3 regions of the Pseudalkalibacillus sp. A8 genome follow, and region 3 is predicted to be linked to each of the others. Evidence: predicted binding sites of a transcription regulator. Region 3 holds the regulator's gene; each other region holds the start of a gene.
The links. The regulator CtsR, encoded in region 3, represses protease genes until heat stress. The targets are predictions, from matches to a motif close to ATGGTCAATAAAGGTCAAACA.
Positions count from the first base shown of each region.

Region 1: a site for CtsR is predicted at 6,681-6,701, ahead of ACJROX_RS09630 (serine dehydratase beta chain). Genes of this name have one in related genera too.
Region 2: a site for CtsR is predicted at 5,276-5,296, ahead of clpP (ATP-dependent Clp endopeptidase proteolytic subunit ClpP). Genes of this name have one in related genera too.

Region 1 covers NZ_CP174509.1:1,850,259-1,860,830, forward strand. The annotation lists gene ACJROX_RS09590 (aminopeptidase) at 1-1,045, opposite strand, end outside; gene ACJROX_RS09595 (nucleoside triphosphate pyrophosphohydrolase) at 1,554-1,886, shown strand; gene ACJROX_RS09600 (class I SAM-dependent DNA methyltransferase) at 1,906-2,652, shown strand; gene ACJROX_RS09605 (DUF1572 family protein) at 2,734-3,249, opposite strand; gene ACJROX_RS09610 (STAS domain-containing protein) at 3,411-4,274, shown strand; gene ACJROX_RS09615 (DUF6154 family protein) at 4,610-4,873, opposite strand; tRNA gene ACJROX_RS09620 (tRNA-Gln) at 4,997-5,071, shown strand; gene ACJROX_RS09625 (HisA/HisF-related TIM barrel protein) at 5,203-6,294, shown strand; glycine riboswitch at 6,506-6,609, shown strand; gene ACJROX_RS09630 (serine dehydratase beta chain) at 6,754-7,248, shown strand; gene sdaAA (L-serine ammonia-lyase, iron-sulfur-dependent, subunit alpha) at 7,264-8,238, shown strand; gene ACJROX_RS09640 (iron-sulfur cluster biosynthesis family protein) at 8,174-8,479, shown strand; gene ACJROX_RS09645 (hypothetical protein) at 8,808-8,990, opposite strand; gene ACJROX_RS09650 (alkaline phosphatase family protein) at 9,158-10,572, shown strand, end outside.
Region 2 covers NZ_CP174509.1:4,691,488-4,702,059, reverse strand. The annotation lists gene ACJROX_RS24010 (VOC family protein) at 1-117, shown strand, start outside; gene metE (5-methyltetrahydropteroyltriglutamate--homocysteine S-methyltransferase) at 393-2,696, opposite strand; cobalamin riboswitch at 2,844-3,034, opposite strand; SAM riboswitch class I at 3,089-3,195, opposite strand; partial or broken gene ACJROX_RS24000 (peroxiredoxin) at 3,608-4,199, opposite strand; gene clpP (ATP-dependent Clp endopeptidase proteolytic subunit ClpP) at 4,619-5,218, opposite strand; gene fdhF (formate dehydrogenase subunit alpha) at 5,939-8,884, shown strand; gene ACJROX_RS23985 (DUF1641 domain-containing protein) at 8,884-9,357, shown strand; gene ACJROX_RS23980 (LCP family protein) at 9,603-10,572, opposite strand, start outside.
Region 3 covers NZ_CP174509.1:125,091-135,662, forward strand. The annotation lists rRNA gene ACJROX_RS00645 (23S ribosomal RNA) at 1-359, shown strand, start outside; rRNA gene rrf (5S ribosomal RNA) at 437-552, shown strand; gene ACJROX_RS00655 (MgtC/SapB family protein) at 1,122-1,838, shown strand; gene ACJROX_RS00660 (CtsR family transcriptional regulator) at 1,966-2,430, shown strand; gene ACJROX_RS00665 (UvrB/UvrC motif-containing protein) at 2,446-2,973, shown strand; gene ACJROX_RS00670 (protein arginine kinase) at 2,977-4,050, shown strand; gene clpC (ATP-dependent protease ATP-binding subunit ClpC) at 4,064-6,496, shown strand; gene radA (DNA repair protein RadA) at 6,777-8,147, shown strand; gene disA (DNA integrity scanning diadenylate cyclase DisA) at 8,151-9,224, shown strand; gene ACJROX_RS00690 (PIN/TRAM domain-containing protein) at 9,348-10,457, shown strand; gene ispD (2-C-methyl-D-erythritol 4-phosphate cytidylyltransferase) at 10,483-10,572, shown strand, end outside.

The sequences.
Region 1 (10,572 bases), 1.7 Mb from region 3:
TTGCCAGGTGACAGGAGGCATTTTCATCATAAAGTGTGTTGTTGAAAATGATCCCGCTGTTCGAAATCGGCGAGTCGTATGGTACTAAAGCAACCTCACCCAGGAATTTCATACCTTCATCAATCTCAAGCAATTGTTTAAGTGTGTCATAACCTGTTTCTGCACTGAAATCAACAACTTTACCATCTTCAAAAGTGATGCTGAAGTTATCGATTATATTTCCCATTGCAGATAAAGGCTTTTTACTAGAGACCGTTCCATTCACACCATTTTTATGTGGGGTTGTGAAAACTTCTTCAGTCGGAAGGTTCGGTATGTAAGACGAATTGAAAGTCGATTCATGACCACCCCCGATCCATAGATGATCCGGATGAAGGTCAATGGTCAGGTCAGTCCCTTCTGATTGATAATGGAGCGTCTTAAAGCGCTTCTCATTCAAGTAATCTACTTTTTCAGAAAGAGCTTTACCATGTTCCTCCCAGGCTGCGACAGGGTCTTCCTGATCGATACGGACAGTTTTGAAAATTGCTTCCCAAAGCGCCTCGATTGCTTCCTCTTCACTTTTATCAGGGAAAACACTTTTTGCCCAACCTACAGTAGGAACACCAGCGATCGCCCAGTGAATATCCCCATTCAGCTGTGCTTTTGAGAATGATTGGAGCTTTTCACCGCGATTTTTCTGTACCCACATGATACGCTCTGGAGGTACTCCCTTGTATGCATTCGGGTCGTCTCCCGTAATGTTTAACAAGCAATCATTGTTTTCTGCGAAACTATTATACTTGTCGATTTCCCACTGTGGCAGATCATCTTTCAAAGTTTCTTCAGAAGCTCCTTCAAAGTGGAAGCGGCTGGTTTCGGTATCTTTCCAGTCAACAAATACCCGTTTACAACCATTATCATAAGCGTGCTTCGTAACTTTGCGTGTAAACTCTTTTGCTTCGATCGGCGAAAGAATCAACAAGCGTTGTCCTTCTTGTATATTCAATCCGGTTTTTACAACGAGTTCAGCGTATTGATCCAACTTTTCCTCAAACGATTTCATCTTAAAATCCCTCCTCTAGAAAAATATTATCATAGTTCGATGAAAGGTGTTAGGGAAGAGGCAGTGAATTGGAAAATTTCTGATAGCAACCTATCAGAATGGTATAATATAGGAAAAGAAGTGGCTGAGCGATATAGAGTTATAGGGTTAGGATCTTGAGGAAAAAGTGGAGGGAAGGGATTACTGAAAAGAAAACCCGGTGATCGCAAAGACTGGAAAAGATTACGGAAAGGCGGTACGGGCAAACATTTTTGGACACAGAAGAGTTCGAAGGATACATAACGTTATTGTAATCTTGACGAAATAACACATCCGTTATATGTAAAATATGGAGGTATAGAGATTTGTATCGTTGGAGATAGGAGATACTTAGACGGTTTTGCAAACCCGGAGAATATTAAACAAATTAGATGGCTCTGAAGTGTTCTATCCCTTTTGAGTGTCAAAACCATTCCTTGGGTTAAATTATGCATTGCTTCCGAAATGTAACGGTTTTCAAATATAGATCATGGTAGGAGCGATTGAAATGCCTGTTTATAGTAAATTGGTTCGTGTTCGGATTCCTGAAATCATTGATGCTGGTGGAGATGATTACGAGACTCGTATCCTGGATGAAAAAGAATACTTAAAAGCTCTAGAGGAAAAGGCGGGAGAGGAGCTTAAGGAATACCAGGATGCTGAGGATAGCGATTCTGTGCTTGAAGAGTTAGCTGATCTGATGGAAGTAGTCTATGCGCTTGCAAAAGCCCGAGGATTTACAATTGAAGAGCTTGAGTCGATCCGGAACAGAAAAGCTGATGTACGCGGGGGGGTTCAAAGCGGATCTTTCTACTCGATGTAAAAGAAGGCAGGGATTAATCATGGGAGGATATTCGTATTACGATAAGGATGATTTCTTTCATCGGTATCAAGAGAGGCGTCATCGAGCAGAAAGCCCGAACAATGTCATTGGAGGGCCTGCATTGATGGTCTTACTCGGTGATGTTAAAGGAAAAGACGTACTCGACCTTGGTTGCGGTGATGGCCAGACTGGGGTCGAACTTTTCGCTGGTGGGGCATCAAGTTACCATGGTATAGATGGATCAGAGAAAATGATTGAACTAGCTGAAGGAAATTTAAAGGATACGAATGCTTTGTTGGAGCAAATGGATTTAAATAATTTGAAGACTGGGAACAAGAAGTATGATCTCATTATTTCTCGGTTCGTTTTTCATTATTTAGCAGATCTTTTTGCGCTTTTTCAAAAGATCCATCAAATGTTGAGAGATGATGGGAAGTTTGTATTCAGTGTACAGCACCCTATTATCACGGCTTCAATGAAGAGTGCTGAAGGAAAGCAACGTACAGATTGGATTGTAGATGATTATTTCGCTATCGGAGAACGACACGAGCCTTGGATCAACCAAACGGTGACAAAATATCATCTGACCATAGAACGATATGTACAAGAATTGCTAGATGCTGGATTCATGCTCATAGACCTGAAGGAAGGAACCCCAGAACGTCATCGTTTCAGTACGATTGAGGAGTACGAGCGACGTAAAAGAATTCCATTATCCCTTATTTTATCAGCTAAAAAAGTGCCAGGAACCGAAATAAGACCTTAGAGCCACAAGAACTTTCATCCGGTGCCTGGCACCGTTCTGGAAGCGAGGTGTATAAAGAGGTTTGAAAGGGTACCTGGTACACTATGGGATGTACTGATCTGATTTGCCTCTTGGGATGCTCAATGTGTTCCAGTCGCCTCCTTTCAGTTGTTTTCCGATGTAAATGATTTGGCCGATGTGGGAAGAGTAATGTGTAATTTGTCTTTGGATTGCATTGACCACGTTCAAGGGTTCCTTTCGGATATAGACCGTCTTCATCAAGTCTTCTTCATTTAGGGAATCTATCGTATTCACGAAGACGTCCCATCCGTTTTCCCACATAGCCATTAATTCGTCTCGTGTATCCATATTATCAATGAACTCAGTATCACGATGACGATCGGGTTTCTCTCCATCTGTGTTCAAAAAGTCAGTCCATCTCGAAACCATATTCCCGCTCAAATGTTTGACAATGATTGCGATACTGTTGGATTCTTTATTGGGTGTCCAAAATAGCTCTTCTGTAGATAATTGCAAAAATACACGCTCACCCTGCGTTTTCAATCCTTTGATATTCGACTTCACTTCTTCTAAATAGATTACAGCTATAGATTCCATCTACTTCATCTCCTAAAAAATATATCTGACAAATATATTCCAACATAACCTTAAGGATTCCTTCTCATATATGAACGAACATATGTCAGACTTGCAGGGATTTTATTTGTTTCTGGAGAATTAATTAGGTAAATTATCATCAATAAAGGGGTAAAGGATACATGAATCATACAGAACAGACAGACAGAGTCTTTTATGTTGCTGAAAAAATTATAGAAAATAAACAGAGGATCGCTGATAAAATAGCCCTGCTCCGATTAGAGGCGGTCAATGTGGATAATGATTTCTTGACAGAAGAAGCAATGAAAGAAAGGGCATTGAAGTTGATCGAAATGATCGGTACCAACTTGAAAAAAGATGACCATGCAAATTTTAACGAAGCGATCGATTGGGGGATCGAAAAAGGAAAAGAAGCAGTCGTAAAAGATGTACCGATAACTGAAGCGCTTCAAAATACACAATATTATCGAAAAGCCCTTTGGATTTTCATCGCTGAAATAGTGGAACAAGAAAGGCTTGGTGGGGAAGATATCATTAAAATAGCAAACGGATTAGACCCTGTACTGGATCAAGCTGTCTTTGGCTACAGCAAAAGCTATGTCGAATACAATCTGCAAATCGCACAAAGATATCAAGATACATTACTGGAATTATCTGTTCCAGTCGTACCTTTATTCACTGGATTAGCGGTTCTTCCAATCATCGGTGATATCGATACAAACCGCGCAAAAATGATACAAGAAAAAGCTTTAGAGCGGTGTCAGGATATGAAACTGGAGCGATTGATCATCGATTTGTCTGGTTTAACAATCGTTGATACTATGGTTGCGCATCATATTTTTCAGCTAGTCACAACGCTAAAGCTTTTGGGAGTTAAAGCGGTGATTACAGGGATCCGTTCAGCAGTTGCGATTACTGCAGTTAACCTGGGAATTGATCTACACAATTTAAATATCTATACTACATTACAACAAGCTTTGGAAGCTCTGGGTTATGGCCTGGTAAAAAAGGAAACGATCAAGTAATAAGGAAGGTAGGAGCGTTGTATCAAAAAGTACATCAATTTGACTCCGATCGGAATCAATTATCCTGAAGACCTGGTTTTGGAACGTGTCCTGGTCGGACTCATCATCTTTTTGACCTTATTAATGAATGGAAGAATCTTATTCAAACTAAAATGATGTTTGGACTCTATGCTTCATTTTATATTTTCTTCATTACTCGTCCTTATCCGTGGACTTGTTATTAAAGGGGTATCAGTCATTTGTCTCAGCAATATTCGGCATCGGGCTATCAATTTTGTATACACAGATTCAAAAGTATTCAAAATGGAAAAAGAATTTCAACAGACTTGAAAAAATTACTGTTGAAGATAATCGTCTGTGTAATCCTGCCCAAGGGTTACACGGCCGATTCCTTCTTCAGCTAATTTTTTCTGAAGTTGATCAAGTATGAATAAAGTCACCATCTCGTTCAACTCCTCATCAGATAGTTCTTCCAAATGTTCGAAAATTTCTTCCCGCGATTTTTCCACGAGCAATCCATATACAATTGGATACATATCTTCTTCATCAGCTGAAAAGTGGTATTTAAACGTATCATATATTTCATCGACCAATCTCATCAGTCATCACCTCAAGGTTAATTTACCCCTGTAAGCGTCCATCATTCACACTTGAAATTCTTGAAATTTTTTAGCATATTTTTTAAAATAATAATCAATAATAGAAGATGTGTTCAACATTAATGGGCTATAGCCAAGCGGTAAGGCAACGGACTTTGACTCCGTCATGCGCTGGTTCGAATCCAGCTAGCCCAGCCATACATAATGACACCCCTAGTGGGTGTTTTTTCTTTGAGCTTATATCTTGATTCCGTATATATGCCCTGTTACCTTAAACAATAACTTAATAAAGTATATCCACTAACATTATGAAAGGGAGTGCGAGGATAATGGATCCATTATACAATATAGGAAAACTGGGAAAAGTGGAATTGAAAAATCGTTATTTGGTGGCCCCGATGACCCGTGTAAGTGCGGAAACCGACGGACAAGCTAATGAACGGATGGAAAAGTATTATGAACGCTATGCTGAAGGTGGTTTCGGGGCAATTATAACAGAAGGAATTTATCTTGATAAATCCTACAGTCAAGGTTATCATAACCAGCCAGGAATTACAGACGTTAAACAAATGGAAGCATGGAAACCGATCGTAGAAACTGTTCATCAACATGGTACGAAAATGATTGCACAACTTATGCATGCCGGAAGTCAGGCACAAGGTAACCGTTTTACAGATGAAACGGTAGCACCATCTTCAATCCGTCCAAAAGGGGAGCAACTTCCGTTTTACGGTGGATCCGGTCCATATAAAGAGCCGAAAGAAATCACGGTGAACGAGATTGCCGATGTGAAAAAGGCATTTGCAAACGCAGCAATTCTTTCCAAAGAGGCTGGTTTTGACGGCATTGAGATTCATGGAGCCAATGGCTATTTACTAGACCAATTCTTGACTGATTATTTAAACCATCGACAGGATCAATATGGAGGATCGCTTGAAAATCGCCTTCAGTTCAGTCTTGAAATCATTGAAGCAGTTCGAGAAGCAGTTGGAGAGGATTTCATGGTCGGTATTCGTATTTCACAAGGGAAGGTCGCGGATCAGGAACATAAGTGGCCGAATGGTGAGAAGGATGCTTATACGATCTTTTCAATGCTTGGAAAAACCACTCTAGACTATATCCATGTAACCGATGGAGATGGCGCTGCTCCAAGTTTTGGAGTCGGAACGAAAACAATGGCTAAGGCAGCCAAAGATTTCAGCGGCCTTCCGGTCATTGCCAATGGTGGTTTAGGAGAGCCAGATAAAGCACGGAAGCTGATTAATCAAGGTGAAGCTGATTATATAAGTCTCGGCACAAGTGCATTGGCAAATCCGGATGCACCCAATCGCATCAGCAACCATATGCCTTTAAAAGAATTCAATGCAAAAGAAATCCTAATGCCCCAAGCACAAATTAAAGACATTGAATTGAAGGAATAAATCCTGACTGAATAGCAATTTTTGAAGGCTGTCCAGTGTGAAATGAAGGGGGCAGCTTTTCATTTTTTATGCAATTTGAAGTTCGGCTGCATCTCTCAACCTCTTGTACAAGGGATGCTTTCACTGTCACTAGTGTAAGCGTTTCCTGAAATAATTGACAAATCAACCTTAAATCCCACATAATACAATTAAGAAGTAAATATATGTGCGAATGAAGATTGTGGGAGAGTCGGAGGTTCAAATCCCGACACCGAAGGAGCAAGTTTCAGAAAACCATGGAACAAATCTCTCAGGTAAACGAACTGCGATTGGACGCATCTCTGGAGAGCGCGAAAGCCACCAAAGGGGTAACCAATAATCTCTCAGGTAAAAAGGACAGAGCAGGTGAATTCACCTTCTTTGTCCTTTTTATTTTTGGCAATAGATGGAGAAAGTTCCCTGTGTTAAGGAGGCGTTTATATGGTCTACAATAGTTGTTTTGATATTATAGGACCGATCATGGTCGGTCCTTCGAGTTCCCATACAGCAGGTGCAGTTTGGATTGGCCGCGTTGCCTATGAACTTATAGGTGGTGTACCTTGTCAGGCTGAAATCAAGCTATATGATTCTTTTGCAGAGACCTACCAGGGACATGGCACTGATAAAGCTATACTTGGCGGCTTGCTTGGTTTTGATACGGAAGACATGCGAATCAAACATTCTTATGAATTAGCGGCAGAAGCAAATTTGGAGTACGATTTTGTATTAAAAGAAACCAGTAGTGAATTCGATCATCCGAATGTTGCAATCCTGACGGTGAAACTCGGATCCCGAAAAATGATTGTCGGCGGTGCTTCAGTTGGTGGTGGGCTTGCCAAGATCTTTAGAATCAATGATGAAAATGTCGATTTGTCTATTAGCAGTCATGACGATTTGAAAAAGATTCTTCAACATGATGCCCAGTATATGGGTTGATAGGAGGTGAGAGGTATGGATATCCAATCGACAGCGGCCTTGATCGATTATTGTGAACGTGAAAATAAGACGATTGCAGAAGCGATGATCGATCAGGAGCAAATAAAATCCGGCAGATCAAAGCAAGAGATTATCGACATGATGAAAGAGCGCTTGATCAAGATGCAGAATGCAGTTACGGAAGGATTGAACGATGCAACCGTAGCACCGAGTGGAATCTCAGGTGGAGATGCTGTCAAAATGAAGGCGTATATTGAAGCGGGAGACGTCCTATCTGGTTCAATTATCAGTGATGCAATGGCTTGCTCGATGGCGACATCTGAAAGCAATGCCCGTATGGGAGTGATCGTAGCGACACCAACCGCCGGGGCAGCAGGAATCTTACCAGGCGTATTGTTTTCCCTTCATAAAAACACGGATCTCGACCTTGACGACCTTGTGATGGGATTGTTTACAGCCAGTATGCTCGGTTATGTTATTGCTAACCGATCGTTCATATCAGGAGCTGCAGGTGGGTGCCAGGCAGAGGTAGGTTCAGCTACGGCTATGGCTGCAGGTACGATTGTCGAGCTGAAGGGTGGTTCGCCGCGCCAAGCGGTCCACGCAACGGCTATGGCTATGAAATCTTTACTAGGGCTCGTCTGTGACCCTGTTGCGGGATTGGTTGAAGTACCTTGCATCAAACGGAATGTGATCGGAACTTCAATCGCTTTTTCTTCAGCGGATATGGCACTGGCTGGGGTAGAAAGCCGAATACCATGTGACGAAGTGATTGATACGATGTATGATATAGGTAAAAGCTTGCCGCGATCTTTGAAAGAGACCGCATTAGGTGGATTGGCGATCACACCGACTGGCCAAAAGGTCAAAGAGCGATTGTTCTCAAAAACCAGTCTTATAGATCGGTTGGGAGGAGGAAATGAAGATGAACCTCAAAATAACCGAAATGGCACTTCACGAACTAAAAAAGTTGAAGCTTGCACCAGATAAAATCCTGCGTATCGATGCGGAAATGCAAGGTGGTTGCGGTACGATGATGAAGTTCAAGTTGATTGAGGACGATTCAAGGAAAAGCGATTCAGTCATTCGAGCAGAAGGAATCGAGTTTTACATCGATCATTTTACAAAAAGGAACTTAGATGACGAACTGACATTGGATTTCCATCCAGAATCAGGTTTTGTTTTCGAGTCTGAATGGGGTCCGATGGGGCTTGAATGTCATCTTGCTTGAATGAGTTAGAGGCTGTCCAACATGTGCCTGACTCTCGATGACTTATGTCGAAGAGGGCTGGTACTCAGCAATTGGACAGCCTCATTTTTATTGTTCCTTTAAAGTTAGCGGACATCTGTTCCTCTATTTGTGACAAAAAGTGGTGTTACCAGAAATTAGTGGACATCTGATCAGTTAATCAGCAGAAAAGCAGCTGGATTTTAATGATTTTATACGAATAAGGTCTCTGGAGTCCGCTAAATCCATCGCGACACCTCTAAGTCCTTTTAGCCCATTTAAAGCTGAAAAAGTACTGACCCGATCCGAGTCAGTACTTAACCAGTTTCTACTACTGCATTTGGTTTGTTCCTTGGTTGGCTTGTGTGTTACCACCCATTCCACCCATGTTCGTCATACCGGGAATAACGTTTTGAAGTTGACCTGCTTGTCTTCCAGACATCATACTGTAAGCGGCGGCACCAATACCTACAGATGCAATGACAGGCAACCATTGAATATTTCTTCTGTTCATTTTGTAAATACCTCCCTTACTAAAGTGAACGAAAGACATACTTATTTTGTTCTTCCTCAACCACAACATGTTAGTAGAACAATCCCAATTTTTCATGTAAAAAGCATTAAGACGAAAAATAGGATAGAAACATCTGGGCACCATAAGAATAAATTGCTGAACAAGGGATGTTTAAAGTTATGGTAAAGCGTGGCGCGCTCGTTCTTCTTATCGTATTGATTGTTTTTTCAATATACGTTTTCGGGTTTGCTACATCACCGAAAGCCTACGACAATGATGCGGGTGGTCCATCATCAAAGCCAGTCGTGCTTTTACTTGTTGATTCATTGATGGACAAACCGTTGCAGCAAGCGATCCAAGAAGGTAAAGCACCTGCGTTGGAATTCTTGATTCAAAAAGGACAGCTGCATACTGAGGTTATTAGCTCGTATCCAACCATGTCGGTAACAATCGACAGCACCCTTATGACCGGAACGTATCCGGATGGACATCAAGTACCAGGACTGGTGTGGTTCAATAAAGAGGAAAGTCGGTTGATCAATTATGGCAGCGGGAAAGGCGAGATTTTACGTTTAGGTATGAACCAAGTCCTTCAAGACGGATTATTCAATTTGAATCAGAAGCATTTGAGTGAAAAGACACCAACCTTATATGAAGTACTGTCGGAATCCAATAGGGCATCTGCTTCGATAAATGGGCTGATTTTTCGAGGAAAACAAAAACATGTTTTAAACGTCCCCCAGTTAGCCCGAATGGCCAACATTTTGCCGGAAAACTCAACCGTTGATGGGCCGTCCATATTGTCTTTAGGTGCCATGTCATACCATAATCCAGAAAACAGAATGAATATCAATGCGTGGCAAAACATGGGCTATAATGATAAGTTTTCTGCTAAAGAACTGAAGCATCTGATTCAACAGGATCGACTCCCAGCTTTTACACTGGCTTATTTTTCAGATATGGACCATGATGTACACAAAAATGGGCCGATGGATCGTAAAGGAATTGAGAAATTGGATGAGCAAATACAATCTATATTGAATCTGTACGATTCATGGGACGATGCGATTAAAAGCGCAATTTGGATCGTCTACGGTGACAGCGGGCAGTCTTCGATAAAGGATGACAAGAGGAAGGCCCTGATTGATTTGCGTAAGCTTTTAAATAAGTACCATCTCTGGGAAATCGGTAGTTCTCTAGAGAAACAAGATCAGGTTGTTCTGGCTGTTAATGAACGGATGACGTATATTTATCTGTTGGATGATAATATTCCAGAAACGGATGTCGTTTCGGAATTAAAAGAGGATCCAAGAATAAACTTCATCGCTTGGAAAAACGGACAGCTAAATCATGTCGTATCTACAGAGTCGGATCGTGAACTTATTTTCAGCCCTGGTGATAGTTATAAAGATGATTACAAACAAAAATGGGATTTGGACGGCGATTTATCAGTGATGGATCTTAAAATAAATGAAGGAAACAAAATTGAATACGGGGATTACCCTGATGGGCTTGCAAGGTTGTATGGAGCATTGCATTCCCATGAAGGTCGTTTTGTGATCGTGGATGCAAAACCTGGATA
Region 2 (10,572 bases), 1.5 Mb from region 3:
CAAAGATTGAAGGAGACTGTTGAACGATTAACTTCACTAGGTTTTATTGTGGAAAAAGTAGACGGCGTTCTCTGGTCGGAGGATCCTTCCGGAAATCGCATCAACCTTGTCATTTAATAAGATGGGGATGACCCATAAGTGTCTGGGTCTCTCTGTACTTAACAACATTGTTTGCCAGTTCAGGAACGATTATAGATGAAGTGAAACGAAAAAATGCACAATCCGGTTTGTCGTAATCAGGTAAAAGAGTTATTGGCGAATTCTTATCAAGACAAAAATAACAATGAAAAAAGTGCCTGTCCCACCGATGGGACAGGCATTTAACATTTATTTATCTATCTTTGAAAGAAAAAGGGGAGCTTGATCAAAAATGCGATCACAACAGTCTTCGATTATCCTTGTACCGAAGTTGTCTGCTTTTCTCGTACACGAAGGGCTGCTTCCTGCATATTTTTCAGGGCGGCGATGGATTCTTCGATACCGCGGGTCTTCAAGCCGCAATCAGGGTTGACCCAGAATTGGCGGGGGTCAAGGACCTGCAAAGCACGGAGAATGCTTTTTTCCATTTCTTCGATACTTGGGACGCGAGGACTATGAATATCGTACACGCCAAGTCCGATTTCTTTGTCGTACCCGATTTTCTCAAAGTCTTCAATTAATTCGCCGTGACTACGGGCAGCCTCAATCGAAATGACGTCTGCATCCAGTTGGTCGATCGTATCGATGATTTCCCCGAATTCGGAGTAACACATATGAGTATGGATTTGTGTTTCATTTTTCACCGATGAAGTAGCGATTCTGAACGCATAGATAGCTTCATTAAGATACGCTTGCTGTTTGTCTTTTTTCAGCGGCAAGCCTTCGCGGAGTGCAGGTTCATCAACCTGAATCATGCCGATGCCGTTGTCTTCCAAATACTTGATTTCTTTTTGCAATGCCAGGGCGATTTGTTTTGTGACCTCGGACGGTTTTATGTCATCTCTGACGAAGGACCAGTTCAGAATCGTGATCGGTCCTGTAAGCATTCCTTTGACCGGTTTCTTCGTGAGTGACTGGGCATAGATGATTTCCTTGACGGTCATCGGCTCTGGTAAAGCTACATCACCAAAAATGATCGGCGGCTTCACACAACGGGAACCGTAAGATTGAACCCACGCATAATCTGTAAAGGCGAATCCTTTGAGCTTTTCACCAAAGTATTCGACCATATCGTTCCGTTCGAATTCTCCATGAACGAGAACATCGAGTCCAATTTCTTCTTGGAGATCAATCCATTCGGATGTTTTTTCTTTAACGAAGGTTTCGTAAGCTTCTGTTGACCATTTCCCTTTACGGAAACGGGAGCGTGCCTGCCTGATTTCCGTCGTTTGCGGAAGGCTTCCGATGGTTGTGGTAGGCAGTAAAGGTAGCTGGAAAACGTCCTGCTGCAAAGCCTGGCGTTCGATGAAAGGGAGGGCACGGGCTGGCTCTTTTCCTTTCCATTTTTCCACTTCCTCCTGAACGTCCGGGTTGTTGCGTTCCGTTGAATTCCAAAACTGATCAAGACGGCTCATCTGCTTCTCTACCTCAGCAGCGATACTGTCTTTTCCATCGTTTACACCTTTGGTCAAAAGGACGGTCTCCTGTAATTTCTGGTCAGCAAAGGCCAAAGCGTGCTTCAGTTCATCATCTAATCGTTCTTCTGAATCGGTCGTAACCGGTACGTGCAGCAGGCTGCAGGATGGCTGGATGACCAATTGTTCATCATTGACATGCTTACGTATCACTTCAATTTGCTGCCATGTTTTCTCCAAATCACTGCGCCATACGTTCCGGCCATCGATGAGACCTGCGGCAAGGGTTTTGTCAGCAGGGAAGCCATGTTTTTTCAGAGCGGCAAGGTTTTCTCCATCATCATGGATGAAATCGATTCCGATGCCGTCGACAGGGAGAGACAGGACTTCTTCATAGTGATTGATCGATTCAAAATACGTTTGCAGAAGGACTTTCAATTCAGGAAGTTCCAGTCGAATGTTACCATAGACTTCTTTAAAATAGGCAAGCTCTTCTTTGTCCAGGCCCGTGCATAAAATCGGTTCATCGATCTGGACCCATTCTGCGCCTTCCTTTTTCAGTTCCTGCAGCACTTGTATGTATAGAGGAACAAGTGCTTCCAGAAGATTTCCAAACGTTTCCTTTTCATACCCTTTCGCAAGTTTTAAAAAGGTGATCGGGCCGAGAAGAACTGGCTTACTAATAATGCCTAGCTTTTCTTTCGCTTCAAGGAAATAGGAAAGCGGGCGATTTTCTGTCAGGTAAGGTTTTGCATCGTTTTCAATTTCAGGGACGATATAGTGGTAATTGGTATTGAACCATTTGGTCATTTCGGACGCGACTGCTACCTTGTTCCCGCGGGCGATATCAAAATACGTTTGAAGCAGCGATTCTTCCCCTGATGACTGGAAACGCTGCGGGATGAATCCGAACATGACTGCTGTATCAAGCACATGATCATAATAGCTGAAGTCCCCGGTTGGGATCCAGTCGACGCCAAGATCCTTTTGCTTCTTTAAGTCCTGCAAGCGAAGCTGTTCCATTTCCTCAAGCAATCCCTTTTCGGTCCGCTTTCCTTTCCAAAACTGTTCAAGTGCTTTCTTCCATTCACGTTTTTCACCGATTCTCGGGTAACCGATGGTTGAACTTTTTGCTTTTTGCATTGCCATTCCTCCATGTTTCTTTTTTCAATCCAATAAAAAAATCCCTCTTTCCTAGAAGAGAGACGGCGGAGCGGCATAGGGAAAAAGCTGTCGAAGAAGACAGACGAATCCCGTAAGATGCCAACACCTGCCTATTCCTCGTAGGTCGTAGTGTAGGGTTCCATAGGCAGGTCTCCTGACTTATGCTCTTCACAAACCTGCGCCTTCCCATACTGAGATAGTGACATGCTTGCAGGCTGCTCCCAAATACAGTGGCGGGACCGTGCCGGAATCTCACCGGACTTCCCTTTTAAGCTGGAACTGCATAGAGGTCCAGCACCTGTGGAACGTCGATATTTGACTGTCAATCACAAAAAAACCTCTCGGAGGAGAGGTTTCGATTTGAAAGACCTCTCTCATTTCTCAAAGCATTCGCTTTGCTGGAATTGGCACCAAGCTCCATCGTTTGGTCGGTTGCCGGGTTTCATAGGGCCAGTCCCTCCACCACTCTGAATAAGAGATTTATAAATTGGATTAATAAAAGAATACTAGCATGGCCGTCAAAAAGAGTCAAACACTGTTTTTTAAAAATTATGTTTTCCAACTAAGGCGGCTGGAGAGCACATAGAAAAACAAAGAAAGGGGTCGTGACAGTTTTGTACATATCAACAGAATAGATTTCCACTAAAAATTCATGTACATCTTTGAAAAGGATGCCATTATTTTAGGTTGAAGTGCTTACCAACGCACAACCGAACTTTGTTTAGTTCGAGCCTCCTCGTCAGCTTTCCAGTGACTAATCGGGTCGCTTCCACTTTTCTTTCAGATCACTGTTCAGGAGTGAATTTCGGAAATATCAGCAAAAAGACTCCGGCCAAGGAAATACCGAAATCATCTTCATAATTCGCTTTTTGATTATCTAGAAGGCGATGTCAGATTTTCCCGATCATAATCGAATTCCTCTTTATGCCTGGTTGGCCGGGTAACCAGTTGGCTGGGACGCCTTCGCCTGTTTTCCGTCCATGCTGGATTCCCTGAAGCAATCTTAAAATTTCAAAAATGTTCCGCCCAACCTCAAGAGGATTGACCAGTTTGGAAACGATCACTCCGTCAGGATCGATAATCACAGTAGCCCGAAGCGCCGCTCCTTTCTTTTCATCCAGTACACGATAGGCACGGGTGATCACCTGGTTCCGATCGCTGACCAACGGAAAATTGACTTTTGAAGCCGAAGGAGAGGTTTCGGTGAATACTTTATGTGCGTGTACACTGTCTGTGCTGATTGCCAACACTTCTGCATTCAATGAACGCAGCTTAGGATAAAATAGCAGCGACCGCCGCTAATTCAGTCGGTCAAACGAAAGTAAAATCACTTCCATAGAAAAAGAGGATGACCCATTTCCCTTTATATGTTTTAAGTGATACATCGATGATTTTCTTTTCAACGTTGTTGTAAGCTTCAGCATTAAAGTGAGGTGCCTCCTCTGTCGTTTGTCCACAAAATGGTAAGTTACATGTTTCCAGATCTTCAACATTAAGTCGACCATCGAGTTCTTTCAAGTGATCACCCCGAAATTTTGTCCTCCCTCATTACTATTTCTGGTATTCTTAAAATATACATTGAACCGAGGTACAGGATTAATAGAGAAGAGGGGAGAGATCCAAGATGCTCAACCTTGTATGGATCGGTTTTTTTCTGATCCTCGCCCTGTTTTTCTATTTGCGGATCAGGATTGGGCGCACCAATCAATCTTACCGTTCAAATTGCCAAGTGTGCAGAAAAGCATTCAAGCCGCCTGGCTTGACCTTCAATCGGTTACCGAAGTATTGTCCGTATTGCCAGGCAAAGCTTCGGTAAAACCATTAGAATGTGTGTTTATGATCACTAGCATTTGGCAACAAAAAACTGACCCCGATTTAATCGGAGCCAGTCTCTTGAACGATTATTTACTATCTTGGGTTACCGGTTTTTCGATGACCTCGTCAATCAGACCGTATTCTTTCGCTGCAAGAGCACTCATGAACTTATCTCGATCTGTGTCACGTTCAACAACTTCTAGTGGTTGCCCTGAACGTTCTGCGATGATTTTGTTTAGTTTTTCACGCATTTCGATGATTCGACGAGCATGGATTTCAATGTCAGCCGCTTGACCTTGTGTTCCGCCTAGTGGTTGGTGGATCATCACTTCACTGTTCGGAAGTGCGAAACGCTTTCCAGGTTCTCCAGCTGTAAGTAAGAATGCCCCCATTGATGCTGCCATACCGATACAGATTGTGCTGACTTTCGGCTTGATGAATTGCATCGTATCATAAATCGCCATACCTGAAGTGATGGATCCTCCAGGACTGTTGATATAAAGCGAAATGTCTTTGTCAGGATCTTCAGCAGCTAAGAATAATAATTGCGCTACAATCGAGTTTGCAACATTGTCATCGATCGCGCTTCCTAACATGATGATACGATCTTTTAGAAGGCGGGAGTAAATATCATAGGCACGTTCCCCGCGGTTCGTCTGTTCAATAACTGTTGGGATCAAGTTCATTTCAGAAATCCTCCTCTTTCCATAAGTATCTTTATGGCTTTACTTCATCTTACTCAATAGGTCAATATAGGTCAAACTTTTAGGCTCTTACCATCGGTTTTTTCGTTCGACGTTTTTTTTCCTTTTTCAAAAGCTCTGTTATTTTCACTTGTTGCTTTTCGCGAAATTCACTCCCTTTCCGCTGGCGAACCGCAAGCCTCCTCACTTGCACATGGATCTCAACACAAAAATGAAATCATTTTCGTGTCTGCGATGAGAATTCTTAGAAGCTTTCCTTATGCTGGCTTCGACGTTCACCATAGGGACGTGGTGGTATTTAGTCGAAGTTCATTATTATACTCGAAGATCCTTAAATCGATGCAGGGTCTTGCCTGGCTCGCTTTTCCCGCAGGAGAGTCGCAAATTTCGCTTTATGCTTTATCTGAAAAAATCAACATTTGAATTTAAGAAAACTTTTAAAATGAACCTATAACCCTTATGTAAGAATCTATGTATACATCATATCATTTTTCCCGTTCTTATCGGTTTTAAACATTCAATTGTTTGAAAGAAATGAAAGTGGAAGAGGCTCGCTGGAATATTGATAGATGGTTTACAGCAAGATTGAACGGGAAACAGAGTACTAGATAAGGTATTTTGAGAGCAGCGAAATTCCATCAATGATCGCTTGCTCTATTTGTGATTGAGAAAAATGAGGAGGTTTCAACTGTGTCTGAGGAAATGGTTCGAGTCAATGTCAATGGGGTGGAGTATCAGACATCAGAGGGGCAGAACGTATTGCAATTTTTAGAAGTAGAAGATGTCAGTGTACCAGCCATCTGTTTTCACGAAAGCCTAGGTCCGATCCAGAGTTGTGATACGTGCATCGTGGAAGTGAATGGGAAACTGAAGAGGGCTTGCGGGACGAAACTTGAAGCGGATATGGAAATCAGTACGCAGCACGAAGATGTACATAAAGCTCAGGATCTAGCAATGGACCAGATTTTACACAAGCATGAATTGTATTGTACGGTTTGTGATTACAATAATGGACGATGCAATATCCATAACACGGTGGCTGAGATGCAGAAGGAACACCAACAGCTTCCTTTCAAAGAGAAGGGATACGACATTGATGATTCAGGTTCGTTCTACCGGTATGATCCGAACCAATGCATATTATGCGGTCGTTGTGTCGAGGTTTGCCAGGATGTCGAGGTCAATGAAACGCTGACGATCGATTGGGAACGGGAGCAGCCACGCGTTCTCTGGGATAACGATGTACCGATTGATGAATCTTCTTGTGTCAACTGTGGTCAATGTGTAACCGTCTGTCCGTGTAACGCGCTCATGGAAAAATCAATGATCAAAGAAGCAGGATATCTGACAGACGTTGAACAAGGCACGTTGAGGTCGATGATTGATTTTACGAAAAATGTGGAGTCTGGATTCGGTCCATTGTTCGCGATTTCAGATACCGAAGCGGAAATGCGGGAGGATCGTATTGAGAAAACGAAAACGGTTTGTACGTATTGTGGAGTGGGCTGCAGTTTTGATGTTTGGACGAAGGGCCGGCATATTTTAAAAATCCAGCCACAGCCTGAAGCGCCAGCCAACGGGATTTCGACCTGCGTGAAAGGGAAATTCGGCTGGGATTACGTAAATAGTGAAGAGCGGTTGACAAAGCCTCTTATCCGGCACGGGGATGCGTTCAAGGAAGTGGAATGGGATGAGGCGATTTCGTATATAGCAAAAAGATTGAAAGAGATCCATGCCGAAAGCGGTCCGGATGCGCTTGGATTCATCGCTTCCTCCAAAGCGACGAACGAAGAGTCCTACTTGATGCAAAAGCTTTCCCGACAGGTCTTTGGTACGAACAATGTCGATAATTGTTCAAGGTACTGTCAGTCTCCTGCAACAAAAGGCTTGTTCCGGACTGTCGGTTATGGCGGGGATGCCGGTTCGATCGACGATATTGCGACTGCAGACCTTGTGATCACGGTTGGTTCAAACACTGCGGAATCACATCCTGTTTTGGCATCAAGGATCAAAAAAGCACAAAAACTGTTCGGCCAGAGGATGATTGTTGCTGATATCCGTGAACATGAGATGGCAGAACGTGCGGACTTATTCATCAAGCCGAAACCAGGCTCAGACCTTGTCTGGCTGTCAGCAGTAACGAATTATATTATCGAACAAGGCTGGCATGACGAGGAATTTTTGAAAAAACGAGTGATCAATGTCGGAGAATATTTTGAAAAGATTAAGAAGTTCACCCTCGATTATGCTGAAGAGGTAACAGGGCTTTCGAAGGAGACGATGATCAAAATTGCAGAGGAAATCCACAGATCTGGTTCGACTGTGATTTGCTGGGCGATGGGTATTACGCAGCAAAGAGGCGGAAGTGATACCAGCACAGCGATCTCTAATTTGTTGATCGTAACTGGCAACTACGGACGTCATGGTACGGGAGCTTATCCGCTGAGAGGGCATAACAACGTACAAGGTTGCAGCGATTTCGGCAGCATGCCAAACACATTCCCTGGATACCAGGATGTGCAGGATGATGAGATCCGTAAAAAGTTCGAAGATACGTGGGGAGTTGATTTACCAGGTGAACCTGGACTGACCAACCACGGGATGGTCGATGCCATTCATGAAGGGTCTTTACGTGCCCTTTATCTTCAAGGTGAGGATATGGGAATTGTGGATGCAAACGCAAATTACGTCCAGCGCGGTTTTGGACAACTAGATTTCTTCGTTGTCCAGGACTTGTTTTTATCAAGGACATCTGAATTTGCGGATGTCATTTTACCGGCAGTACCGAGTCTTGAAAAAGAAGGAACTTTCGTGAATATGGAACGTCGAATCCAGCGTATCTATCCTGCACTTCCAACACTTGGAGATACAAAACCGGATTGGGAAATCACGCAAATGATCGCGAATGAACTTGGAGCGGGTTGGGATTATCAAGGCCCAGCAGAGATCATGGATGAAATCGCTAAGCTGACGCCGATGTTTGCAGGTGTATCCTATGAACGGTTGGAAGGATATAAAAGTCTTGTCTGGCCTGTCGATGAAGAGGGGATTGACATGCCTATGCTTTATGAAGAGAAATTCCATTTTGATGATGGAAAAGCTAGATTGTATTTCGTCGATTGGACAGAGCCAACGGGTACCGACGGGGAATACGACCTTCACGTCAATAGCGGACGATTGCTTGAGCACTTCCATGAAGGGAATATGACCTACAAATCGGAAGGGATTACCCGGAAAACGCCATTCTGTTTCATTGAAGTATCTCCTGATCTGGCAAAAGAGCGCGGACTGAAAGACGGTTCTACAGTAAGGCTGACGTCTAGGACGGGGTCAGTCAAAGGCAGAGTCGTTGTTACAGAGCGAGTGAAAGGGAAGGAGCTTTATATTCCTCTTAATGACAATGGTGATCTTGCAGTGAACAAATTGACGTCAAGCGAGGTCGATAAGGATACCGATACACCAGCTTATAAAGATACTTCGGTCAGGATGGAATTGTTGAACTTCGAAGGTGAGAGGCCGCTTCCGCATAACAACCATCGATTCGGTAACCGGCAGCCGCAGATCGGGATTAAAATCGAGGAAAAATGGAAGCGCGATGATTACGTGTTTCCAGGGAATGTCATTCGCAAGAAGGAAGTGAATAAGTAATGGCTGAGCCTACCCGTAAAGTAGAACCTCTGGTACCATCCAAGGATGAATTCCGTGAAAAAGGGATGGAGGAGATCGAACAGGCATTAGCTGAGCGTAAGGACGCGATTATCGAGCTGATCCACCTGGTAGACCGGCTGCACGAAAGCGATCTGCTGCCATTGATCAATGCGTTGGTGAACCACCGTGACCTGGCGACTTCCGCTTTCTTCCGGGAAATCAACCGGCCACATAATGCGAAGTTCGCACGTAATGTCGTCGATTTCATCGGATTTTTGGGAACGATCGAATTCAAAAATATGCAACCATTCATGGAAAAAATCAATAAAGGTATGTTAGAAGCCGATGTCGAGGAAGAAAAAGATGACATGATCAGCATGTTCCAACTTATCAAAGCCTTGAAAGATCCCGAGGTGAACCGATCCATACGCGTTATCCTCGCCTTCCTCAGAGGGATGGGCAAAGAGGAATAAACCAAACGTTGTGTACCAGGCACCCTTTTAGAAGTGTTGGGGCCCAAGGGTTTTCAGATGGTGCCAGGCACCTTTTCGAAACGCAGGCGCACCAAGGGGGCTGAATCGGTGCCTGGCACGAAAAAAGCACCAAAAAAAGCTGCCTCCTAAACATCTTACATAGATGTTCGAGGCAGCTTTTCTCTTCACTTAAAGAAAATATAAATTGCTTTCTTCAGTTAGGCTCAGCCTTCGCCAAATTTTATTTATGATTCGGGTTCTTCATCATCGGATTGTGTAGTCATGTTGCTTGAGTTGGGATCAATTCCTAGGAAGTCTTGCAATGCTTGTTTGTTTGCTTCCATATCCATTTCAAGCACTTGGCCAACACCCTGGTAGGTTGGATCATTCCACGTGTTATCGATCGGGATTTTCATCGTCTCGATCTCACTCTTATTCAACATGACATCTTTTGCAAGGCCTATAGCAGTTAACATTTTCATGTTCGTGTCAATATAAGGTTGGATCGTCCCCATAACCTTCGGAAGCTTGGAAATCCCATACAGGCTTGTGAACTCATCTTTAACTGCCGTAATCACTTTTTGTTGACGTTTTACCCGGCCGAAGTCTCCTTCAGCATCATGTCGGAACCTTGCATACCCGAGTAATTCCTTCCCATTCAGATTCTGGACACCAGGTTCCAGAGTAACACCGATATTTTGGGACATCCGTTTTTCGACATCCATCTCGATACCATCCGGTGCGACCGTATCTACTACATGCTCAAACCCTTTGAAATCGACCAAAGCATAGTAATGGATGTCTATACCGAAGTTATGCTTGATCGTTTTTCGTAAAAGCTCAGGGCCGCCATGGAAAAAGGCAGCATTGATCTTGTTTTTACTATAACCAGGTATTTCGACGTAAGAATCCCGCATTAAGGAAACAAGTTTTGTTTCCTCGGTATTGGTATCGTATTGTGCAATCATGATCGTATCCGTTCTCGAGTCCTCTTCTCCTCGAGCGTCGACTCCTAATAAAAGCACATTATATTTCCCCTCGATTTCTTCCTCAGGGGGATTGAATTCATAATCACTTTCCATCTCTGCAGAAGGTTTTGCCTGTTGCAGACCTTGATAGTATTGGATCGCTGCATAACCTACTACTGCGATAAAAAGAATCACCAAAACCAACAAAGTCTTCTTCAGAAAACTTCCCTTCTTGCGTTTTTTCTTT
Region 3 (10,572 bases):
AGGGTTGGGCTGTTCGCCCATTAAAGCGGTACGCGAGCTGGGTTCAGAACGTCGTGAGACAGTTCGGTCCCTATCCGTCGCGGGCGCAGGAAATTTGAGAGGAGCTGTCCTTAGTACGAGAGGACCGGGATGGACACACCGCTGGTGTACCAGTTGTTCCGCCAGGAGCATAGCTGGGTAGCTACGTGTGGACGGGATAAGTGCTGAAAGCATCTAAGCATGAAGCCCCCCTCAAGATGAGATTTCCCATCGCGTTAAGCGAGTAAGATCCCTCAGAGATGATGAGGTTGATAGGTCTGGTGTGGAAGCGTGGTGACACGTGGAGCTGACAGATACTAATCGATCGAGGACTTAACCACTTCACTTAAATATCGACGATGTTTTCAAGAACCGTTATCTAGTTTTGAGGGAACAGTATCCCTTGAATTTCATACAGTCTGGTGACGATGGCGAAGAGGTCACACCCGTTCCCATGCCGAACACGGAAGTTAAGCTCTTCAGCGCCAATGGTAATTGGGGGCTTCCCCCTGTGAGAGTAGGACGTCGCCGGGCACCACAAGAGTAGTCGAGAGACTGCTCTTTTTTATGTATGGTGAAATTAGGGTTCGAACCTTTTCGTTTTAGAGATTGCAAAAGGAATTTTAAGTAACTTAGAGGGTTTTGACACCCTGAAACCGAGAAAAAAGCCAAAACGAGGCACTCAAAGAGGGGCTTCGACACCCTGAAATCGAGAAAAAGCTAAAATAAGGTCCTCAAACAGAATCCTTAAGACCGTGAAAACGCGAAAATCGCAAAATGACGTACTCAAACGAGAATACTAACACATTGAACTGGCGAAAGAAGGCTGATACGCATGCTAATGGTTCTTTTAAAATGAAGATTTTTGCTTCCAAAAATCTTTTATGTTTTTACCCCTTACGAAATACATAGTGGAACAACCCCCAACGTTATACACGAAAGCAAAAAGGGAAAGCATTATAAAAGTTGAAAGACAATAAAAGAGAATGAAGAGAATGAGTATTATTTCCTCTTTTATTGCTGTTAGCCTATAATTGGATACTATATACCATACCATGTAATATAGAGACATTATCACAATCGGAATTACAGGGGAGATATAAATGGAATCTTGGTTATTTCAATGGTGGAATGAAGAAACGATGATCATCACGATCAGACTTGTATTGGCAGCAGTGCTGTGTGGGTTAGTCGGTATTGAGCGTGAATTCAAACGTCATCCGGCTGGATTTCGTACACATTTATTAGTCGGTGTCGGTGCATGTTTGATGATGATTTTATCAATGTTCGGTTTCGAAGATTTTTTAAATACGCATGAGAGGGTACAAGGTTTTGACCCCTCACGTTTAGCAGCTTATGTCGTGAGCGGGATCGGTTTTTTAGGTGCTGGAACAATTCTTGTTCACGGTGTAACGGTTAAGGGACTGACGACTGCAGCCTCGATATGGGTAGTTGCAGGAATCGGCCTAGTTGTGGGAATTGGAATGTATTATGAAGCCATTTTTACAACATTTATCGTAATTTTGAGTCTGTTGTTCCTGAACAAATTTGAGGATTTGTATTTGCGAAAGCAACGCTACCATCATGTAACGGTCATTGTAGAAAATAAAGAAGTGTCTTTATCTAAAATTGTAAACGAGTTGGAGTCGTTGAAAACACCGATTTTAAGTTTATCAGTAGAAGATCACCCAAATGATGCAGCGATTCCCCTAATAAAATATACGTTCAAAATACAGATATCTAACCCAAAAAAGCTCCCCGAATTGTATGACAAGATACAATCGATCGACTATGTTCATAAAGTGTTTGCAACAGAGTAAAAAATTGTTTAACACTTAAAAAGTCTGTCTATAATGTAAACATCAAAACATTTGCAACTTGCGGGCAAATGTTTATAATTATAGTCAAAGAAAGTCAAAGTCAGATATGAGGAGGGGCAATAATGGGATGAAAAATATATCAGATATTATTGAAGCGCATTTGAAGGAAATCATCAAAGGAAGTCACAAAAAAGCAATTGAAATCAAAAGAAGTGAAATTGCTGAACAATTTCAATGCGTCCCCTCGCAAATCAATTATGTAATCAATACAAGGTTTACGATTGAAAAAGGCTTTATTGTGGAAAGTAAAAGAGGAGGAGGAGGATATATTCGAATTATAAAAGTGGAGACCGATAATTCGACAATCTTGCTTGATCAGATCCTCAAAATGATCAATACACGAATCAGTCAGGCTGCCAGTGAAAACATCATCTACAGATTGTTGGAAGAAGGGATCATCACAAAGAAAGAAGCAAGGCTGATGAAAAGTGTGATTGATCGCTCTACAATCAATATCGTATTGCCTTATCGAGACGAACTACGTGCAAATTTGTTAAAAGCAATGATACAAAGTTTGAAATATAAAGATTGAGGGGGAGTGTAAGGCGTGTACTGTCAAGAATGCCAGCAGAGACCAGCAACTTTGCACTTCACAAAGATCATCAATGGCAAAAAGAATGAATTCCATATTTGTGAACAATGTGCAAAGGAAAAAGGGGATTTAATACCAGGATCCAATTCGTTTTCCATCCACAATCTATTATCAGGGCTTCTTAACTTCGATCAACCTTTAAGCGATACCAACAATCCTCAACCAGAAAAGCAAGTGATACAATGTGATCAATGCGGCTTGAGTTATGCGGAATTTGCGAAGATTGGCCGGTTTGGTTGTCCGAATTGTTATAAAACCTTCGAACCAAAATTGACACCGATGTTCAAACGAATCCATGGAGGTAATACAAACCATACTGGAAAAATCCCGAAAAGAATAGGTAATGAACTGATTGAACGGAAAAAGATCGATCAACTCAAACAGAAATTACAGCAGTTAATCGCCCAAGAAGAATTTGAAGAAGCAGCGAACGTAAGAGACCAAATTCGAATGATGGAAAAACGGTTCGAAGGGGGGAGCTGATCGGTGTCTCTTAAAAAATTTATCAGTGATGCGATAAGTCCTTGGATGAAACGAGAAGGACCTGATTCAGATATAGTCCTAAGCAGCCGGATCCGATTGGCTCGCAATTTAGAAAATCATGTATTTCCAATCATTTCGAACGAGCAACAGGCTGATGAAGTGAACCAACAAATCCGAAAACATTATGAAAATCAAACATATGGTAATGTAGGCGTCTTATCATATATCGACATCGATGATTTGAAACCTATTGAGAAAAGGGTCCTAGTCGAGAAACATCTGGTTAGTCCTAACCTTATTGAGAATACGAAGCATTCCGGAGTATTGATGAGTGATGAAGAAAATGTAAGTATCATGATCAATGAGGAAGACCATCTCCGTATCCAATGTCTTTTTCCAGGATTTCAATTGATCGAAGCACTGACCTTGGCAAGCGGGATTGACGATTGGTTTGAGGAAAAATTGAATTACGCCTTCGATGAACAGCATGGGTACTTAACAAGCTGTCCGACGAATGTCGGAACAGGGATGAGAGCCTCTGTCATGATGCACTTGCCTGCACTTGTTTTAACACAAAAGATCCATCGGATCATCCCTGCGATCAATCAATTGGGATTGGTGGTCAGAGGAATTTACGGGGAAGGCAGTGAAGCTCAAGGAAATGTTTTTCAAGTTTCAAACCAAATGACATTAGGAAAATCTGAACAGGATATTATCGAAGATCTAAGAGGGGTCGTCATCCAACTTATTGAAGAAGAACGATCGGCCAGGAAAAACTTATTTGAATCCTCGAAGATACAATTGGAAGACCGGGTTTACAGGTCACTCGGTATCCTGGCAAACAGTCGCATCATACAATCTAAAGAAGCCACAAAATGTTTATCGGATGTACGACTAGGCATCGATTTGAAATTAATAGAAGGTATTTCTAACACGATATTGAATGAACTTATGATACTCACTCAACCAGGATTTTTACAACAATACGCAGATGAAACGTTATCTCCGGATGAAAGGGATATCCGCCGCGCAACGTTGATCCGTGAGAGATTGAAGTTAGAAAAGAACAACGAATAGGAAGGTGATCAAGATGATGTTTGGTCGATTTACTGAAAGAGCACAAAAAGTACTCGCTCTTGCACAAGAAGAAGCGATTCGCCTAGGGCATAACAATGTTGGAACTGAGCATATTTTACTTGGTTTGGTACGTGAAGGTGAAGGCATCGCAGCAAAAGCACTTTCTGTTCTAGGGTTAAGTCCTGAAAAAATTCAAAAAGAAGTTGAAACCTTGATTGGCAAGGGGCAAGAATCTGTCCAAACGATCCATTACACCCCTAGAGCCAAAAAAGTGATTGAATTATCCATGGATGAAGCTCGGAAACTTGGTCATTCTTATGTTGGTACGGAACATATATTGCTAGGATTGATTCGTGAAGGCGAAGGTGTCGCTGCGCGTGTTCTGAACAATTTAGGTGTAAGCCTGAATAAAGCACGGCAACAAGTTCTGCAACTGTTAGGAAGCAATGAGTCTTCCTCATCGTCAGGTGGTTCTTCTGTCAACGCGAATACACCGACACTTGATAGCCTTGCCCGTGACTTGACAGCTGTAGCCCGTGATGACAGTCTTGATCCAGTCATCGGCCGCAGTAAAGAAATTGAACGTGTCATCGAAGTATTGAGCCGTCGTACAAAAAACAACCCGGTTCTGATTGGGGAACCAGGTGTTGGTAAAACGGCGATTGCAGAGGGACTTGCACAACAAATCATCAATAATGAAGTACCTGAAACCTTGAGGGATAAACGTGTCATGACCCTCGATATGGGAACAGTCGTCGCTGGAACGAAATATCGTGGTGAATTTGAAGACCGCCTGAAAAAAGTGATGGATGAAATCCGTCAGGCAGGAAACATAATCCTATTCATCGACGAACTTCATACCTTGATCGGGGCAGGGGGAGCAGAGGGTGCGATCGATGCTTCAAACATCTTAAAACCTGCACTTGCTCGTGGTGAACTACAATGTATTGGCGCAACCACCTTGGATGAATATAGAAAATATATTGAAAAGGATGCGGCGTTAGAACGACGGTTCCAGCCGATTCGTGTCAACGAACCGACAAATGATGAATCCATCCAAATCCTTAAAGGATTACGAGACCGTTATGAAGCACACCACCGCGTCACGATCACAGATGATGCGATTGATGCCGCTGTAAAATTATCAGACCGTTACATTTCTGATCGTTTCTTGCCGGACAAAGCGATTGACTTGATCGATGAGGCAGCTTCGAAAGTACGTCTCCGTTCCTATACAGCACCTCCAAACTTGAAAGAGTTAGAGCAAAGGCTTGAAAGTGTCCGAAAAGAAAAAGACGCTGCAGTACAGAGTCAAGAATTCGAGAAAGCAGCTTCGTTACGTGATTCAGAGCAAAAGCTGCGTGAAGAACTTGAGACGACGAAGAACACCTGGAAAGAGAAGCAAGGTCAGGAAAATACCGAAGTCACGCCTGAAGATATTGCCCTTGTAGTCTCCAACTGGACGGGAGTACCAGTATCCAAACTTAAGCAAGAAGAAACAGAACGGTTACTCAATATGGAGGGTATCCTTCATAACCGGGTCATCGGCCAGGATGAAGCGGTCAAGGCGATTTCCAAAGCGATCCGCCGTGCCCGTGCTGGATTGAAGGATCCGAAACGACCGATCGGTTCATTCATTTTCCTTGGACCGACTGGGGTTGGTAAGACTGAACTTGCACGTGCGCTTGCAGAAGCATTATTCGGCGACGAAGATGCAACGATCCGCATTGATATGTCCGAGTATATGGAAAAGCATACAACAAGCCGCCTCGTCGGTTCACCTCCAGGATATGTAGGGCATGAGGAAGGCGGACAGCTTACTGAAAAAGTTCGCCGGAACCCGTATTCCGTCGTCCTGTTAGATGAAATTGAGAAGGCCCATCCGGAAGTGTTCAACATATTGCTGCAAGTACTTGAAGATGGGCGCCTGACAGACTCGAAAGGCCGTACTGTCGACTTCCGTAACACTGTGGTCATCATGACATCCAATGTCGGAGCAAATACGCTTAAACGAAATATGCACATGGGCTTTACTGCTCAATCGGAAGACCAGGCTTATGAAAATATGAAGACGAAGGTCATGGACGAAATGAAAAAAGCGTTCCGTCCAGAGTTCTTGAACCGTATTGATGAAACGATCGTGTTCCATACACTTGAGAAAGAGCACCTCAAGCACATCGTAAGTTTGATGTCGAAACAGTTGCAAAAACGACTTGCTGAACAGGGTATCGATATCGAGTTGACAGAAGCAGCACTTGAAAAGATTGCTGAAGAAGGATATGATCCGGATTACGGTGCGCGCCCATTACGTCGTGCTCTGCAACGCCGAATTGAAGACCGGTTATCAGAAGAGTTGCTTAGAGGCACCATCGCCAAAGGGCAAACTGTAAGAATCGATGTTGAAAACAACGACTTCACCGTCAATACTGTAGGAGCCGGAACCTGATTAACAACCAAAACTCCATCAGCTTATAAAGCTGATGGAGCTTTTTTGAACCTGCATCGTAGATTTCAGACGTAGCTGTGCATGTAAGTACCTTCATCCGAATAATCCTCTTGCTCCTGAGGAGAAAGGTTGTTTTTGATAACAAATTCCCTTAATTACCCATATGATGATAACTTATGAATACAATGGTTTAAAGAAGAGTTCCCAAACCCGTTTATGATATGATGGCAATAACAAAGATAGACATTCTTTAACCGTTTGGGAAATGGGGAAAATATAGATGGCAAAAAGAAAAACAAGTTTCTTATGTGGAGAGTGCGGGTATGATTCTCCAAAATGGATGGGAAAATGCCCGGGATGCGGAAAATGGAATACGATGGTGGAGGAAATCACCCAGCTTGAAAAAGGACACCGCAAATCTTTTCAAACTGGGGGAACCAGCCAGAAGCCGGAACCGATCACAAAAATAAAAAGTGAAAAAGAGCCTCGAATCAATACACAAATCAACGAATTGAACCGAGTGCTAGGCGGTGGGATCGTCCCAGGTTCACTGGTGCTGGTCGGTGGCGATCCAGGTATCGGTAAATCGACGCTTTTGCTTCAGGCTTCTGCCAAACTGGCTGAACACGATCACACAGTCTTATATATATCTGGAGAGGAATCGATCAAACAAACCAAATTGAGAGCCCAAAGACTCGGAATCAATCATGATAACCTTTATGTCCATGCTGAAACAGACATGGATCTGATTGAAAAAGCGATTGAAGAAATCAATCCGAGCCTTTTGATCATCGATTCTATCCAAACAGTCTTCCGCGCTGAAATTACTTCTGCCCCAGGGAGTGTCTCACAGGTCAGGGAATGTACATCCCAATTCATGAGAATTTCGAAAACGAATGGAATTGCAACATTTATTGTAGGACACGTTACTAAAGAGGGGTCTATTGCTGGACCTCGATTGCTTGAACATATGGTTGATGCCGTTCTTTACTTTGAAGGGGAGAGACATCATACGTATCGTATTTTACGTGCTGTAAAGAACCGTTTCGGATCGACAAATGAAATCGGGGTTTTCGAAATGAAGGAAGCCGGATTGGACGAAGTCGAAAATCCATCTGAGGTCTTTTTAGAAGAAAGATCGAACGGGGCAGCTGGTTCAGCAATTGTGGCTTCCATGGAAGGAACAAGACCCGTTCTCGTTGAAATACAGGCTTTAGTATCTCCGACAAGCTTCGGTAATCCTCGCCGTATGGGGAATGGAATCGACCATAACAAAGTTTCCTTGTTGATGGCAGTCCTCGAAAAACGGGTAGGCTTATTGATGCAGAATCAGGATGCGTATGTCAATGTGGCTGGAGGTGTCCGGCTGGATGAACCGGCAGTAGACTTGGCAATCGCGGTAAGCATTGCCTCAAGCTTCAAAGACAAACCGACAAAGCCGACTGAGGTCTTCATCGGTGAAATCGGCCTGACCGGGGAAGTCCGGCGCGTTTCCCGTGTCGAACAACGGGTGCATGAAGTTGCTAAACTAGGCTTCAAACGTGTCATTCTGCCTGAGAAGAACATTGGCGGATGGACGGTCCCGGAAGGAATAGAAGTTGTCGGTGTATCATCTGTTCAAGACACGCTACGCCACACATTAGGAGGATGACGCTTGGACGTTAGCATGAAAGAACTGATCGTAAGTAAAATGCTTCAATATATTGCACCGGGAACGCCATTGCGTGATGGAATCGATAATGTCTTACGTGCAAAAACCGGTGGATTGATCGTAGTCGGATTCAATGATAAAGTCCAAAAGATTGTCGACGGCGGTTTCTCAATCAACTGCCGATTCTCGCCGGCTTATTTGTATGAATTGGCGAAAATGGATGGGGCGATCATTTTAAATGATGAAGGAAATCGGATATTATTTGCGAATACTCAACTAATACCTGATACATCAATCCCGTCAAAGGAAACAGGGATCCGTCACCGGACTGCTGAACGTGTTGCCAAGCAAACAGGAAATCTGGTAGTATCCATTTCACAAAGAAGGAATGTCATCACGTTGTATCAAGGGAACATTCGTTATTCTCTACAGGATATCGGAGTCATTTTGACAAAAGCCAACCAGGCATTGCAGACGCTTGAAAAGTATAAATCCGTCCTTGATCAGAGTTTGACAGACCTTGGTGCTCTAGAGTTTGAAGAATTGGTGACCTTCCAAGAGGTCTCTCAAGTGATACATCGTATTGAAATGGTGCTTCGTATTCGTAATGAAATCATCAAATATGTAAACGAACTCGGATCTGAAGGCCGCTTGATCAGTATGCAAATGGAAGAGCTTGTGTCCAATATTGAATCTGAAGCAGCCCTTATCGTAAAAGATTACGCTAAAGATACGAAAGTCGACCCATATCGGACTTTAAATGAATTGAAAAAGCTCTCCAGTGAAGAATTGTTAGAAGAAAATGCGATTGTGCGGCTATTAGGCTACCTTCCATCTGCGAATATATATGAGGAGCTGGTCAAGCCAAGAGGATATCGGATCTTGCACAAAATACCGAGACTGCCGTCCCTTATCATTGAAAATCTCGTGAATCATTTTGCACATCTCCAAAATACGTTGAAGGCCTCAATCGAAGAACTGGATGAAGTAGAGGGGATCGGGGAAATCCGTGCTCGTAAAATCAAGGATGGTTTAAAAAGGATCCAGGAACAGTTGTTTTTAGATCGCCATATCTGACACAAAATATAGTGAATTTCAAGGTCAAATGACTGTATTTTCTATGTAATTTTATGTAAAATGATAACAATAGGTTTCAAATTTGTTGAAATGTCTATAATGAAAAGAAGGAGGTGAACAATTTTGTTAAAACGAATTGTTCAATTGTTTTTTATCATCGTAGGTGGAACCCTGGGTTATTTATATGTCCCTGAACTTATTCGATTATTAAATAATTTAATTAATATTGGAGATTTACCTGGGTTCATCACTTCACCTTATATGGGAACAGTGATTGGTGCAATTTTTTTCTTTTTAAGTACATTCTGGCTGGCGGATTATATCGTCGGGTTCATCCAGTGGATTGAAGAATCCCTTATGAAGGCGCCTGTAGCAGATGTACTTTTCGGTTCATTCGGTTTGATTTTCGGTTTGTTTGTAGCTTATTTGGCTATGTTTGCTTTAAACAGTATGGAACTAAGTATCGTTGTGAACGTGATCGGTTTCTTCGTCACTGCTTTGTTAGGGTATATCGGTTTCCAATTCGGGTTCAAGAAACGTGAAGAGTTGGTCAATGTGTTTACCTCGGCTCGTTTTGCGAACAAAAAGAAGGAAGCTGAAATCGAAACGAAGTCTGCGAATACCGGTATATTGAAAATCCTTGATACGAGTGTCATAATTGACGGTAGAATCGCAGATGTTTGTCAGACAGGATTTTTGGAAGGTCCGATCGTCATCCCTCAATTCGTTCTTGAAGAATTACAGCATATAGCAGATTCTTCAGATGTGTTGAAACGAAATAGAGGGCGTCGAGGTCTTGATATCCTTAACCGGATCCAAAAAGAACTCGCAGTCAAAGTGGAGATATACGAAGGTGACTTTGAAGACGTTCAAGAAGTCGATAGTAAGCTTGTCAAACTCGGAAAATTAGTCTCTGGAATGGTCGTTACGAATGATTACAACTTGAATAAAGTGTGTGAATTCCAAGGCGTTCCAGTGTTGAATATCAATGATTTGGCTAATGCCGTCAAACCTGTTGTTCTTCCTGGAGAAGAACTGAACGTACAAGTGATCAAAGACGGAAAAGAACAAAATCAAGGTGTCGGGTATCTTGATGACGGTACAATGATCGTCGTTGAAGATGGTCGGGATTATATCGGAAAAACGATTGATGTCCTAGTGACGAGTGTCCTTCAAACATCTGCCGGTCGAATGATTTTTGCAAAGCCTAAGCTGTTAGAAAAGGCTCTGTAATCCTTTCGGAAAGTAGATGAGAAGTGTGGATTATGTTGTAGTCATTCCTGCTGCCGGCCAAGGCAAACGGATGGATGCGGGTAAGAACAAACAATTTATCACCCTACAAGGAATA